One region of the Massilia aerilata genome, then DNA from elsewhere that is predicted to be linked to it. Evidence: predicted binding sites of a transcription regulator. Region 1 holds the regulator's gene; each other region holds the start of a gene.
The links. Region 1 encodes LexA, which represses DNA repair genes until DNA is damaged. Its sites were predicted from a motif close to ACTGTATNNNNATACAGT; they were not measured.
Positions count from the first base shown of each region.

Region 1 (4,277 bases):
CTGCTGGGGTGTTCATGGGCGACATTATACCTTTTCCGCATCACCGGCTGAAATGATTGGTGATTTTCCAAGCATAAAATTGCAACACAGAAAAGCTGCGTTTTTTTTGGCATTGCCAAAAAAAACTCCCCGCGGAGGCGGGGACCCAGTTCTGTTTGCGCTACGTTAGCGCCGGCAAAATTGGATCCCCGCCTGCGCGGGGACGACGGGTGTTACTTAAGCTTGCTTAATTAAGCAGCTTCGCCAACCACGGACACGGTCACGTCGACAACGACGTCGGTGTGCAGGGCGACGGCAACCGGGTGCTCGCCGGTGGTCTTCAGCGGGCCGGTCGGCATGCGGACGTTGGCCTTCTCGACGGCGAAACCTTGCTTGCTCAGGGCTTCAGCGATGTCGAAGTTGGTCACGGAACCGAACAGGCGGCCATCGACGCCGGCTTTCTGGGCGATGGTGATGGTCATGCCGTTCAGCTTCTCGCCCTGGCCTTGTGCGGCTGCCAGCTTCTCGGCGGCTGCCTTTTCCAGTTCGGCGCGCTTGACTTCGAATTCGGCCACGGCCGATTCGGTTGCACGGCGGGCTTTCTTTTGCGGGATCAGGAAGTTACGTGCGTAACCGTCCTTGACCTTGACCACGTCGCCCAGGTTACCGACGTTGACGACTTTTTCCAGCAGGATGATTTGCATATTATTCTCCAGTATACGTGTCGTGACCGACGATTAAGCGTTGTGCAGGTCGGTGTACGGCAGCAGGGCCAGGTAGCGGGCGCGCTTGATGGCGGTGTCCACTTGGCGCTGGTAGTGCGCCTTGGTACCGGTCAGGCGTGCCGGCATGATCTTGCCGTTTTCCTGGACGAAATCCTTCAGGGTGTCGACGTCTTTGTAGTCAACCTGTTCCACGCCTGCAGCGGTGAAGCGGCAGAATTTCTTGCGCTTGAACAGCGGGTTCTGCTGTTTGCGCTTCAGTTTTTCTTTGGCCTTGTTTTTGTCGAACTTTTTACCGAATGCCATTTTTGGCTCCTGTATCTAATCTAAATGAATTCAATGATGTGAAACACCAGGGCTTTGCTGTTGCGGTTCTTCCTCGCGAGGAAACCCTTGAACTGGTAGACGGCGCCCAGTTCGGCATCGGCAAACCGGCTTGAAATATCGCCCGCGGCCAGCGCGGAAATCTCAAACTCGACCTGCCTGGCAATCCCTGCCTCGGTCTGCTGCGATCCATGTTGCAGGATGCCGCTGACGATGGGGATGCCGGCCGGGGTATATCGCAAGGTATCGCGCTCGGCGATGCTTGCAACCAGCAACAACGCGTTCACTGCCCTCTGCGCTTCACTTTCCGAAGAAATTAAGCAGCAGCGGCCGGAGCAGCAGCCTGCTCGGCACGGTGGCTCTTGGCTGCGTCTTCGCGCTGGACCGATTTCATCATCGGCGACGGTGCGGTTTCAGCCTTCTTCATCTTGACGGTCAGATGACGCAGCACGGCATCATTGAATTTGAATGCGGTTTCCAGCTCGACCAGGGTCTCGTTGTCGCACTCGATGTTCATGCAGATGTAGTGTGCCTTCGGCAGCTTCTGGATCTGGTAAGCCATTTGACGGCGGCCCCAGTCTTCGACACGGTGGATGTTACCGCCACGCGAGGTGACCGTGGTCTTGTAGCGCTCGATCATCGCCGGGACCTGCTCGCTCTGGTCCGGGTGGACGATAAACACGATTTCATAATGACGCATGCAACACTCCTTAAGGACGTTTAAACAAATGCCCACCTCGGCGTCAAGACGAGTGTGGGAAGGGAAAGCCCGACATTATAACCGTAAAAACGTCAAGAGCTCAATCACCATCTTCAGCGTCGGCTGCCGTGCGCCTTGCCTGCAGGTTATCGGCTGTACCCGCCCAGCAAAAAAAAGCGGCGAAAGCGGCGGATTCCCCTTGCGCCCGGCGCAATACTGTACAAAAATACAGGGTGTCGGGTGTCGCTCAGACGCTCCTTTACTTACACTTACTCGAACATGCTCAAGCTCACCGCACGGCAAGAACAGATCCTCAACCTGATCAAGGAAGCCATCGACAACACCGGCTTCCCGCCCACCCGCGCCGAAATCGCGCAGGAGCTTGGCTTCCGCTCGGCCAACGCCGCCGAGGAACACCTGCAAGCCCTGGCGCGCAAGGGCGCGATCGAAATTTCTCCCGGCACCTCGCGCGGCATCCGCCTGGTGGGCAACAGCACCGGGGCCGAAGCGGCAACGGTGCCGGCCGTCCCGGCCGCCCTGCTGATGTCGCTGCCGCTGGTCGGCCGCGTGGCCGCCGGTTCGCCCATCCTGGCCCAGGAACACGTCGAGACCACCTACTCGGTGGACCCGGCCATGTTCTCGGCCAAGCCCGACTTCCTGCTGAAGGTGAAGGGCTGGTCGATGCGCGACGCCGGCATCTGCGACGGCGACTTCCTGGCGGTCAAGAAAGTGGATTCGGCCAAGAACGGCCAGATCGTGGTCGCCCGTATCGGCGATGAAGTCACCGTCAAGCGCTACCGCAAGACCGGCGGCACCATCGAACTGCTGCCGGAAAACCCGGACTTCTCCGTCATCACGGTCGATCCGCACAGCGACGAGTTCGCGCTGGAAGGCCTGGCTGTCGGCCTGCTGCGTTCGTGGCATTGAACTGAGAGCTGCGCCGGCACTGAAATTATTTTGCCAGATGGCAAAACGCCCCGCCCGGCTTACGCCGGCGGGGCGTTGTTCATTGTGCGCGGCCGTCCTTACTTGCCGGGAGGGGCATAGTTGCCCTTGCGCGCCTCCAGCTCCTTCTCTCGCTCGGGGGTCGGCGCATTCTTGACGATCTCGTTGTGCTGGGCGACGTAGGCGTCGGTGGCGTCGCGCCAGGCCGTGAAGTCGGCCACGACCATGCGCGCGCTGATCTTGACGTCTTCCGACAGGCCTTCCTGCACCGCGTTCATATGGGCGGTGGCCTTCTCCAGCTCGGCCTTGGTCAGCAGCCCCTTGATGTCCTCTGGGATGCGCTTGGTCAGCGGGGTCACGGCGTTCAGGTGCTCGGCGTAGCGGTTGTAGCAGGCCTGCCAGGCCTGCATCTTGGCGCTGTAGCGGTCGATCTCTTCGGTCTGGCGCGACACCGCCGGGAAGCGCGGCGCCGGGCAGCGGTACTCGTCGGTGCGGACGTCGGCGCCGTCGTATTTCTCTATCCAGTAATCGAGATCGGCGCGGCGCTTGTCGCGCTGCTTGATCATCTCGAGCGAGGCGATGGCGGTGGCATTGCCCTTGGCGGCCGCCTTGCGGAACCAGCCGGTCGCCTTGTCGATGTCGATTTCACCGGCTTCGCCGTAAAAATACATCTCGCCCAGGTGCTGCTGGGCCGTCACGTTGCCGGCGTTCGCCAGCCTGGTGTATTTCTGCAGGGCTTCGGGATAGGCTTTCTTGGCGAACAGGGCGTCCGCATCGGCCAGCTCGTCGGCGCAGGCGGCGCCGGCCGCCAGCAGGGCCACGCAAAACAGGAGAGTCTTCATGGAAACAAGGCTGTGATAAAGGAAATCCATCATACCCGCACAGCCCTGCCAGCTCAACCGGCTGTTACTTTTTGCCACCCATGTTGAAACTTGCACCTTTCTGGTTGTTCCTCTGGTAGGTCTCGTTTTCCTCGCGCAGGCGGCGCTGCTCCTCTTCAAGAAGCCGTTTGCCCGACTCGGCCTTGCCGTTGGCGTCCGCCACGAACTGCTGGGTCGATGTGAACCAGGCGTCGCGGTCGCCGGTAAAGGCCAGTGCCTCGGCCTGGCGGCGGCTGATCACATTGACGGTGGCGTCGTCGACGTGGGCGCCGGCCTGCTCCACTTCTTTCGGGCTCATCAGCTTGACCACATCGGCCGGGATCCGCTTGACGCCCGGCGGCACCTGGTTCACGCTGGCCACGAAATCGTTGTAGCAGGTCTCCCAGGTCGCGATCTCGGCCTGGATCCGGTTGATCTCGTCGTTGGTTTTCGAGACAGTCGGGATTTTCGGCGCCGGGCAGGCATATTTGCCCGAGACCAGGTCCTCACCCTTGTAGCCGCTGGTCCAGAAGGCGATGTCGGCGGCGCGCTGCTCGCGCTGCTTGAGGATGTCGAGGGTCTCCTTCGCGCCGCCATGGCCGCCCGCCGCGGCCTTCTGCAGCCAGGCCTGCGACTTGGCCATGTCGACCGCGGCGCCGTCGCCGTACCAGTACATCTCGCCCAGGCGGAACTGCGCTTCGGCATTGCCGGCATTCGCCAGCTTCGTATAGATCGGCAAGGCCTTGT
Region 1 is NZ_JBHSMZ010000004.1:482,151-486,427, reverse strand. Features, by position in the region: gene ACFPO9_RS07085 (replicative DNA helicase) at 1-16, opposite strand, end outside; gene rplI (50S ribosomal protein L9) at 231-683, opposite strand; gene rpsR (30S ribosomal protein S18) at 717-1,007, opposite strand; gene priB (primosomal replication protein N) at 1,028-1,312, opposite strand; gene rpsF (30S ribosomal protein S6) at 1,342-1,725, opposite strand; gene lexA (transcriptional repressor LexA) at 2,005-2,652, shown strand; gene ACFPO9_RS07055 (tetratricopeptide repeat protein) at 2,751-3,512, opposite strand; gene ACFPO9_RS07050 (SEL1-like repeat protein) at 3,577-4,277, opposite strand, start outside.

Region 2 (4,277 bases), on a different contig from region 1:
TCGATACTTATAAGCCGACCAAGGAGGCATCGGTTTCGGGGTGCATAACCGATCGACTATAGCACTCTTGCGATATGAGGTGCGGCAAGTTTCTGACACTTTCTGGCTGCCGTAGCGGATAATGCCGGAAATGCCTGAGCCTTTCCCCTTAGAGTTCGCTCCACTCCATCATCTGCTGACGGTAAGTGTCCGCAGTGAACTCGACGTCATTGCTTCGCGCTTGCGCGCACGCCAGATCACGAACTTGTGCGCCTTCGGCCATCACGAGCAGACACGTATCGCCACCGCGGTGTCCGAACTTGCCAGGAATGCCCTGGTCTACGCTGCCGGGGGCAAGGTGCGTTTCTTCATCGGGCGCCTGGGTTCGCGCCAGGCGCTGGTGGTCACCATCGACGACCAGGGCGCAGGCATTGCCACGCTCGACCGCATCCTGGGGGAAGACGGCGCCTCGCATGGTGTCAAAAGCGGCGGCATCCCGGCCGCGCGCCGCCTGATGGACCGTTGCGATATCGACAGCGGCAGCCACGGCACCCATATCGTGCTGGTAAAAGCCTTTGCGGCCCAGGCGCCGGTGCTGGATGCGGGCGCCATCGACACGGCCTTGTCGCAGCTGGGGGAGTTGCCGAGCAATGTCGCGCTGTCGGAAGCCCATCAGCAGAACCGCGAGCTGACCGACGCGCTGGCTGCCTTGCAGGCCAAGCAGGCCGAACTGCTGGAAATGTCCGCCCGCCTCGAAGCCACCAATCGCCAGGTCGAGGCCTTGAACGTGCTCCTGAACGAAAAGGCGCAGTCGCTGGTATCGGCCGACCGCCGCAAGGACGAGTTCCTTTCCATTCTCAGCCATGAATTGCGCAGCCCGCTCTCGGCGGTATCGATGGCGGCGCACTTGCTCGAAAGCAGTCCCGACAACCCCAGCCAGGGCGTCAGGCTCGGCCAGCTCATCAAGCGCCAGACCGGCCACATGAGCCGCATGGTCGAGGACTTGCTGGACGTCTCGCGTGTCAGCCGCGGCCTGGTGTCGATCAGCCGCGCCCCGGTGGGCATGCGCGAGGTGGTCGACGCGGCGTTCGAGCAGCACGCGCCGGCGGCGCGTGCCAAGGGACATACCGTCAGCCAGCCGGATGCCTTGCAGGATTGGACCGTCGAGGGCGACCGTACGCGCCTGGTCCAGATCGTCGCCAACCTGCTCGGCAATGCCATCCGCTATACGCCCGATGGCGGCAGGATCGAGCTGAGCATGCAGTCGGACGACGGCTGGCTGCTGATGCGCGTGTCCGACAACGGCATTGGCATTCCGCCGGACCTGATGCCCCATCTCTTCGATTTGTACACCCAGGCGGAACGCTCATCGGACAGCAAGAATAGCGGACTCGGACTGGGCCTGGCGCTGGTAAAAAGCCTGGTCGAGGCGCATGGCGGGAGCGTGAGCGCCAGCAGCGGCGGCCATGGCAGCCAGTTCGAGGTACGCCTGAAGCTGGCCGGGCAGCAGCCCTAAAGCCGCGTCTCGCGCGCCGCCCGCAGGAATTCATCCAGCACCGGCGTACAATCCAGCAGCTCCGTCCCCTTCGCCCGGTGGAACTCCGGATGCCACTGCAGCCCCATCACGAACGGCGCCCTTTGGTAGCGGATCGCTTCGATGATCCCATCCGGGTCCGACATCGCCTCGACGTGGATGTCGCGCCCCAGGTCCTTGACGGCCTGGTGGTGGATGGAGTTCACGATCGGGCGCTTCTGGTCCGGGAACATCTTCCCGAGCGAAGAACCTTGCGGAAACACGATGGCGTGGCGGTGGGCGTCGTAGTCTTCGTGGACGTGGGCCTGGGCCTCGGGCACGTTGGTGGCCACGTCCTGGTAGAGGGTGCCGCCGAAGGCGACGTTGATCAGCTGGCAACCGCGGCAGATGCCCAGCACCGGCTTGCCGGCGTCGACGAATTCGTGCAGCAGTTCCAGCTCGTACACGTCGCGCGCGCGGTCGCCGTTCCATTCGGGGCGCGTGGGCGCTTCCGCATAGGTCATCGGCGAGACGTCCGCCCCGCCCTGCAGCACCAGCCCGTCCAGGTGGCGTGCGTAATGGCGCATGGTGATGTTGGAGGGATGCAGCAGGCCGCCGGTGTTCACGGTCGGCACCATGAAGACCAGCACGTCGCGCGACATCACCCATTGCGCGATCGACTCCTCGAGGTATTGCAGGTTCTTGCTGCGCAGGCCGGTCGAGCCGGGCTCCGGATGGAAGATGCGGGCCGAGACCCCGATGCGCAGCGTGCGCCGCATGAAGTCGCGGCTGAAGCGGTCGCTGAGGGCGCGCCAGCGCGAACGCAGCACGCGGCCGGCCAGGTTCAGGGGGGTGTCGCCCTGCCGCAGGTAGCGCGAGCCGCCCCCGGTGGCGCGCCGGTCCGGCACGCGCGGCGGGCCGGCAGTTTCATGATTTTCATTGTCCTCTGCCATGAAATAACTATAGCCCTGCCATAGGCGCGCACGATTCGCCGCATTGGCACATTCTGCAGATTCTGACGATTCAGTGCTTGCAAACTTCCGCACGACAGGCAAAAATACTGTATTTCCATACAGTGTTGCGCCAGCCACTCTTCCCAAAACGCGCGTAAGCACCGACACTGGCGCCTTTTGCCACGTCGCTGTGCGTCCTTATTGCCGCGCGACAAGATAGAATGCGCAGGCATTCGATTACACAAATTCAGCATGGCCACCAAGAAAACCGCAACCGACTACAGCGAATCATCCATCCGGGTCCTCAAGGGACTGGAGCCCGTCAAGCAGCGCCCGGGCATGTACACGCGCACCGAAAACCCGCTGCACATCATCCAGGAAGTGATCGACAACGCCTCGGACGAGGCGCTCGGCGGCCACTGCAAGAACATCGCCGTGACGATGAACCCGGACGGCTCGATCACGGTCGAAGACGACGGCCGCGGCATCCCGGTCGGCATCCACCCCGAGGAAGGCGTCTCGACCGTCGAGATCGTGTTTACGCGCCTGCATGCGGGCGGCAAGTTCGACAAGGGTTCGGGCGGCGCCTATGCCTTCTCGGGCGGCCTGCACGGCGTCGGCGTGTCGGTCACCAACGCGCTGTCGAAGCGCCTGGAGATCACCGTCTGGCGCAAGGATGACCAGGGCAACGGCGTGCACCACCTGGCCTTCGAAGCCGGCGACGTGGTCGAGCCCCTGAGCTCCGCTCCACCCGAGCGCGGCGGCAAGAAGAACGGCACCCGCGTCACCGCCTGGCCAGACGGGAAATACTTCGACTCGCCCAACATCCCGATGACCGAGCTGCAGCGCCTGCTGCGCTCGAAAGCCGTGCTGCTGCCGGGCGTGACCGTCACGCTCACCAACGGCAAGACCGGCGACGTGCAAACCTGGCGCTACGACGAAGGCCTGCGCGGCTACCTGACCGAAGCGCTGGCCCAGACCGTGGGCCAGGGCCAGACCGTGATCCCGCTGTTCGAAGGCGCGCAATATGCCGCCGCAGGCGATGAAGGCTTTGCCGAAGGCGAAGGCGCGGCCTGGGTCGTGGCCTGGACCGAGGAAGGCGCCGTGGTGCGCGAATCCTACGTCAACCTGATCCCGACGGTCAGCGGCGGCACCCACGAATCCGGCCTGCGCGACGGCCTGTTCGGCGCCGTGAAGAACTTCGTCGAGATGCACTCGCTGCTGCCCAAGGGCGTCAAGCTGCTGCCGGAAGACGTGTTCGCGCGCGTCTCGTTCGTGCTGTCGGCAAAGGTGCTGGACCCGCAGTTCCAGGGCCAGACCAAGGAGCGCCTGAACTCGCGCGACGCCGTGAAGCTGGTCTCGACGTTTACCAAGCCGCCGCTCGAACTGTGGCTGAACCAGCACGTCGACTACGGCAAGAAGCTGGCCGAGCTGGTGATCAAGCAGGCGCAAAGCCGCCTGCGCTCGCTGCAGAAGGTCGAGAAGAAGAAGTCCTCGGGCGTGGCCGTCCTGCCGGGCAAACTCACCGATTGCGAATCGACCGACATCACCCGCAACGAACTGTTCCTGGTCGAGGGCGACTCGGCGGGCGGTTCCGCGAAGATGGGCCGCGACAAGGAATTCCAGGCCATCCTGCCGCTGCGCGGCAAGGTGCTGAACACCTGGGAAACCGACCGTGACCGCCTGTTCGCCAACAACGAAATCCACGACATCGCGGTGGCGATCGGCGTCGATCCGCACGGCGCGGACGACAATCCCGACCTGTCCGGCCTGCGCTACGGGAAGATCTGCATCCTCTCCGATGCGGACGTCGACGGCTCCCATATTCAGGT
Region 2 is NZ_JBHSMZ010000024.1:189,440-193,716, forward strand. Features, by position in the region: gene ACFPO9_RS24325 (ATP-binding protein) at 131-1,495, shown strand; gene ACFPO9_RS24330 (gamma-glutamyl-gamma-aminobutyrate hydrolase family protein) at 1,492-2,445, opposite strand; gene ACFPO9_RS24335 (DNA topoisomerase IV subunit B) at 2,698-4,277, shown strand, end outside.
Region 2: the regulator LexA is predicted to act here: its motif matches at 2,552-2,569, upstream of ACFPO9_RS24335 (DNA topoisomerase IV subunit B).

Region 3 (4,277 bases), 180 kb from region 1:
CCCAGGCCGATCACCGGCGCTTCCAGCACCAGCTTGGCCAGGCGCTCCTTCAGCAGGCGCACCAGGTGCTCGTCGCGCCAGGCCGGTTCGGCCAGCGCCACCTCGACGCTGGTCGGCGGACGCGCTTCCCTGCCCCGCTCGTGTTCGAGCTTCAGCACGATGCGCTCGACCGCCAGCTGGCGCGCGCACAGCCAGCCGGTCAGCTGCAGCAGCAGGCGCCGGGCGCCGGCCAATAAGAGTTCGGCGTCGTCGATGCGGTCGAACAGCTCGAGGCGCGCGGCAAAGGTTTCGGGCGCGGCGATCCATTCGTACAGCTCCGGACTCAGGCCGTAGGCGGCGTCCACCAGGTCGAGCAGCGCGCGCCCGCAGCGCCGCTGCAGGCCGGGCCGCGGCAGGCGCCGCAGCTCGCCGAAGCTGGCGCAGCCGATGCCTTCGAACCAGGCCGCGTAGGGGCGCGCCGGCGGCGCCAGCAGCACCTCCAGCAGGTCGAGGCGGCGCACCAGGGTCGGCATCTTGACGGTGCGCCGGTAGCGCATGCTCCGGCCGTCCGTACTGCCGCTGCCGGCGCGCGCCAGCAGCCAGGCGCCGCGCGCGGTCGGGGCGCAGCCCAGCGAGGCGGAAAAGCCCAGCGCGCGCACGTTCTCGCGCACGCGCCGGCACAGCGCGCGCACGCCGCCGAACAGGCGCAGGCTGGCGCCGACGTCCATCAGCAGCGTGCCCTCCTCGGCCTCGGTCACCTGCGGCGTGTACTGCAGCATCGCCATCGCCACCGCGTACAGGGCCTCGGCCTCGCGCGGCGGCGAGCGCTCGTGGACCTGGGCCTCGGGCATCAGCATCAGCACGCCGCCGCGGCGCATGCCGGGCTGCACGCCGGCGGCGCGCGCCACCGGGGACGCCGCCAGCACCCGCTCCTGCTCGAGCACGACGCTGCCGGCGTCAGTGCACCAGCTGGGACTGAATACTTCCAGCGGGAGCCGGGGCAGTGACAGGCCGATCCACAGGCGCATGGCGGGGAATGTGCGTTTGAATGAGGTTGGAGGAAAGCGGCAGGAACAGCGGCGCATCGCGCTGCGGCCCCCGGCGCTTGACGAAGTCGATCTCGATGCCGCCGGCCTGGGGCCGCAGCGCCAGGCGCAGCGGCGCCGGCGAGGCATCCTGCCCAGCCGCCAGCGGACGCATCATGAAAAACAGGGTCTCGCCGCCCTGCGCGGCCAGGTGCAGGCGGCGCAGGCTGTCGCTGCGCACCTGGTTCTGCCAGAACAGGATGGCGCCGCAGCTGCCGCTGCGCAGCACCTGCTCGGCCGCCCACAGCGCATCCGCCGTGCGGCTGGTGCGCAGCCAGATCAGTTGCGAAGGCGGCACGCCCAGCGCGGCCAGGGCCAGCGCCTGCGGCGGATGGGGCGGCTGCAGCAGCACGATGCGGCGCGCCGCCACCGCCGCCAGCGCGGGGCGCAGCAGGCGCATTTCGCCGATGCCGGGCTGCTGCAGCAGCAGGTCGACCAGGGCGCCGGTCGGCCAGCCGCCGCCGGGTAATTGCGCCGACAGGGCCGCATGGCCGGTCTCGACGCAGCGTGTTGAAGAACGCGCCAGCTGCGAGGCGCGCCAGAGCGACGGATGCAACGATTCCGGCGCTGCTGGAATGGAATCTGAGCAGTTGATCATAGTGATGCTAAGAAATACTGTATGTTTATACAGTACTCTTCTCATCAGCTTTTGACAAGGTTTATCTTTTGTAACGAATCAAGGATGACTTGCTGGCGCTCGCCCTAAACCCCCATCCGTGGGGCTGCACGGCGCCGCAGCCGCGCCCTAGACTTGCGGCATCCCCTTCGTGCAACCTGGACCCATCCACCATGACCTCCCTGATCAATCTGCTGATTGCCTCCTACCTCGCCATGAACCCCTCGCCCGCGCAGGCCGCCACTGCCAGCCTGGCAGCGCCGCCGGCCGCCAAAAGCGCCGACAGCCAGCAAAAGGCGGCTTTCAAGGAAATGCTGGACGAGACCCGGAAGATCAACGAGCTTTGCACGCGCGACCACTTCGGCAAGGCCTGCATCGCGGCCCAGGAACAGTTCCAGCGCAAGTTCCTGAAGCAGGCGCCGAAGTACGATCCCGCCGTCCTGGGTGCCGGCGCCACCCTGCAGGCGAAACAGAGCCGGTAAGCAATTTAGGCAGGTCTGCCGCCCTGCCGGGTTATCATGACGGCATCAGTTCGTCATCACAGGCCCATGTTCAAGACTCTCGACAAGCAATTCCGGCAGTCCCCAGTTTTCGATCGCCCATCCCTTGCAGGCCGCCTCGGCTTCGGCCTGTCCCTGTTCGCCGTGCTCCTGCTGCTGTTCTGTCTCAGGCCGCAGAACAAGGTCGGCGATTATCTCGAATACGGGGCCATGACCATCGCCATCGCCTCGCACGGCACGCCGGCCATCAGGCTGTCGGATGTCCAGGAGGCCCAGCGCCTGAATCCGGAACCCCGCATTTCTGCGCAATATGCGGAACTGGAAAAAGGCATCCGCAAGAATGCCGACACGCCCTTCCCCGCCTTCTATCACGGACGCGACGGCAGCTATTACTCGATCCATTTCTTTGCCTATTCGGCACTCGCGGCGATACCTTTTGCCGCCTTCAAGGCGCTCGGCATCCCCCCTTTCAAGTGCTACCAGTTCGTCAACCTGGCCTTCATCTTCATCCTTGGCCTGGCCTGCTTCGAGTTTTTCAGGTCGAAGCAGCGCGCCGCGCTCGCGCTCGGACTATTCGCCTTTTGCGGCGGCCTGCTCTACTGGGACTGGAGCAGCCCTGAAGCCATGACGGCGGCCGCGCTGCTGACGGGACTGCTGCTGTATTTCAGCGGCGCGCCGATTGCGGGCGGCGTGCTGGCCGGCCTCGCCTCCATGCAGAATCCGCCGCTGGTTTTCTTTGCCGGCTTCGCCCCCTTCCTCGCCTACGCCTACAAGCGGACCATGCCCTCGGCAAGGGAAGCTGTGTCGCTCGCCATCGTGGCCCTGCTGTTTTCCCTGCCGGTCCTGTTCAACCTGGCCAAGTTCGGCGTGCCCAGCCTGCTGGCGGCGGCCACCACCGAAACGCGCCTGATCAGCGGGATCCGCCTGTACTCCCTGTTTTTCGACCTCAACCAGGGCATGGTCATCGGCGTTCCCGCGCTGTTCGCCGCGCTGGCGGCCATCCTGCTGTTCGGGAAGCCGATGCCGATACGGCTGCTGGCTTGCGGCGCCGTGCTGTTCTCGCTTGCGCTGGCGCTGCCCGCGCTGACGGCCCAGAACTGGAACTCCGGCGCGGCGGGCATGATGCGCTACGCCTTCTGGGCCGCCATGCCGATCCTGTTCGCCTGCCTGCTCTACGCGCGCGACCACAAGGTCCCCACGTCCCTGATCCTGGCACTGATCCTGGTGCAGGCGGGCGTCTCCTGGATGGAGCGGCGCTACAGCCACGTCGAATTCAGCCCGGCCGCCAGATACGTGCTCGCGCATTTTCCGGCGGCGTATAACCCGCCCATCGAAATCTTTTCGGAGCGCCTGCGCAACCAGGAAGCGTTCACGCCCCGGGACAGCGTTCTCACTTACACCGTGGGCGGCCAGGTCAAAAAAATCGCCATCAATCTGGAGAACAAGCAGACCGGCCTGACGCTCTGCGGCAAGAACAGGGAGCTGGCCCCCGATACGCGCTTCACAAGCGCCGACGATGGCTGGTCTTACCTGAATGGCGCCCCGGTCTGCAATCCGATGCTGACCGAAGATGCCGCCTATGGCGCCAGGGATTTCGCGGATGCCGCCGCCCTCAAATTCACCCAGGGCTGGGGCAGCGTGGAATTCGGCGGCGCCAACTGGGACGGCATCTGGACCGTGGCCCCCGTCGCGCGATTCGAGCTCACGCCGCCCTCGAACCTGCCGTATAAAACCCTGAGCATCCACGGCCAGTATGTCGCCCCCGGCATGGAAACGGAGGTGTCGGTGAACGGCGTCCACCTGGGACGTTTTGCGCTGGACCGCGGCCTTCCGATTCCCGTGAAAGGCGCCCTGCGAAACCATGAAGGACGATCCATCGTCGAGTTGCGCAATGTGCCAATAAAAAATCCTGCCCCGGCAAGCGGCGATCCAAGGCAGCTGGGGTTCTTCGTCACCAAGATCGTATTGCGCGGAGCCCAGCCATGACCACCACCATGCAAACCATCGGCCTGGTCCTGTTCGTCCTGGCCCTGCTGCACACCTTCTCGACCCATCTGTTCGAGGTGCTGGCGCACAAGCACCCGCGCCATGCCGGCC
Region 3 is NZ_JBHSMZ010000004.1:301,580-305,856, reverse strand. Features, by position in the region: gene ACFPO9_RS06155 (Y-family DNA polymerase) at 1-1,007, opposite strand, end outside; gene imuA (translesion DNA synthesis-associated protein ImuA) at 937-1,662, opposite strand; gene ACFPO9_RS06145 (hypothetical protein) at 1,854-2,162, shown strand; gene ACFPO9_RS06140 (hypothetical protein) at 2,229-4,166, shown strand; gene ACFPO9_RS06135 (putative Na+/H+ antiporter) at 4,163-4,277, shown strand, end outside.
Region 3: the regulator LexA is predicted to act here: its motif matches at 1,679-1,696, upstream of imuA (translesion DNA synthesis-associated protein ImuA).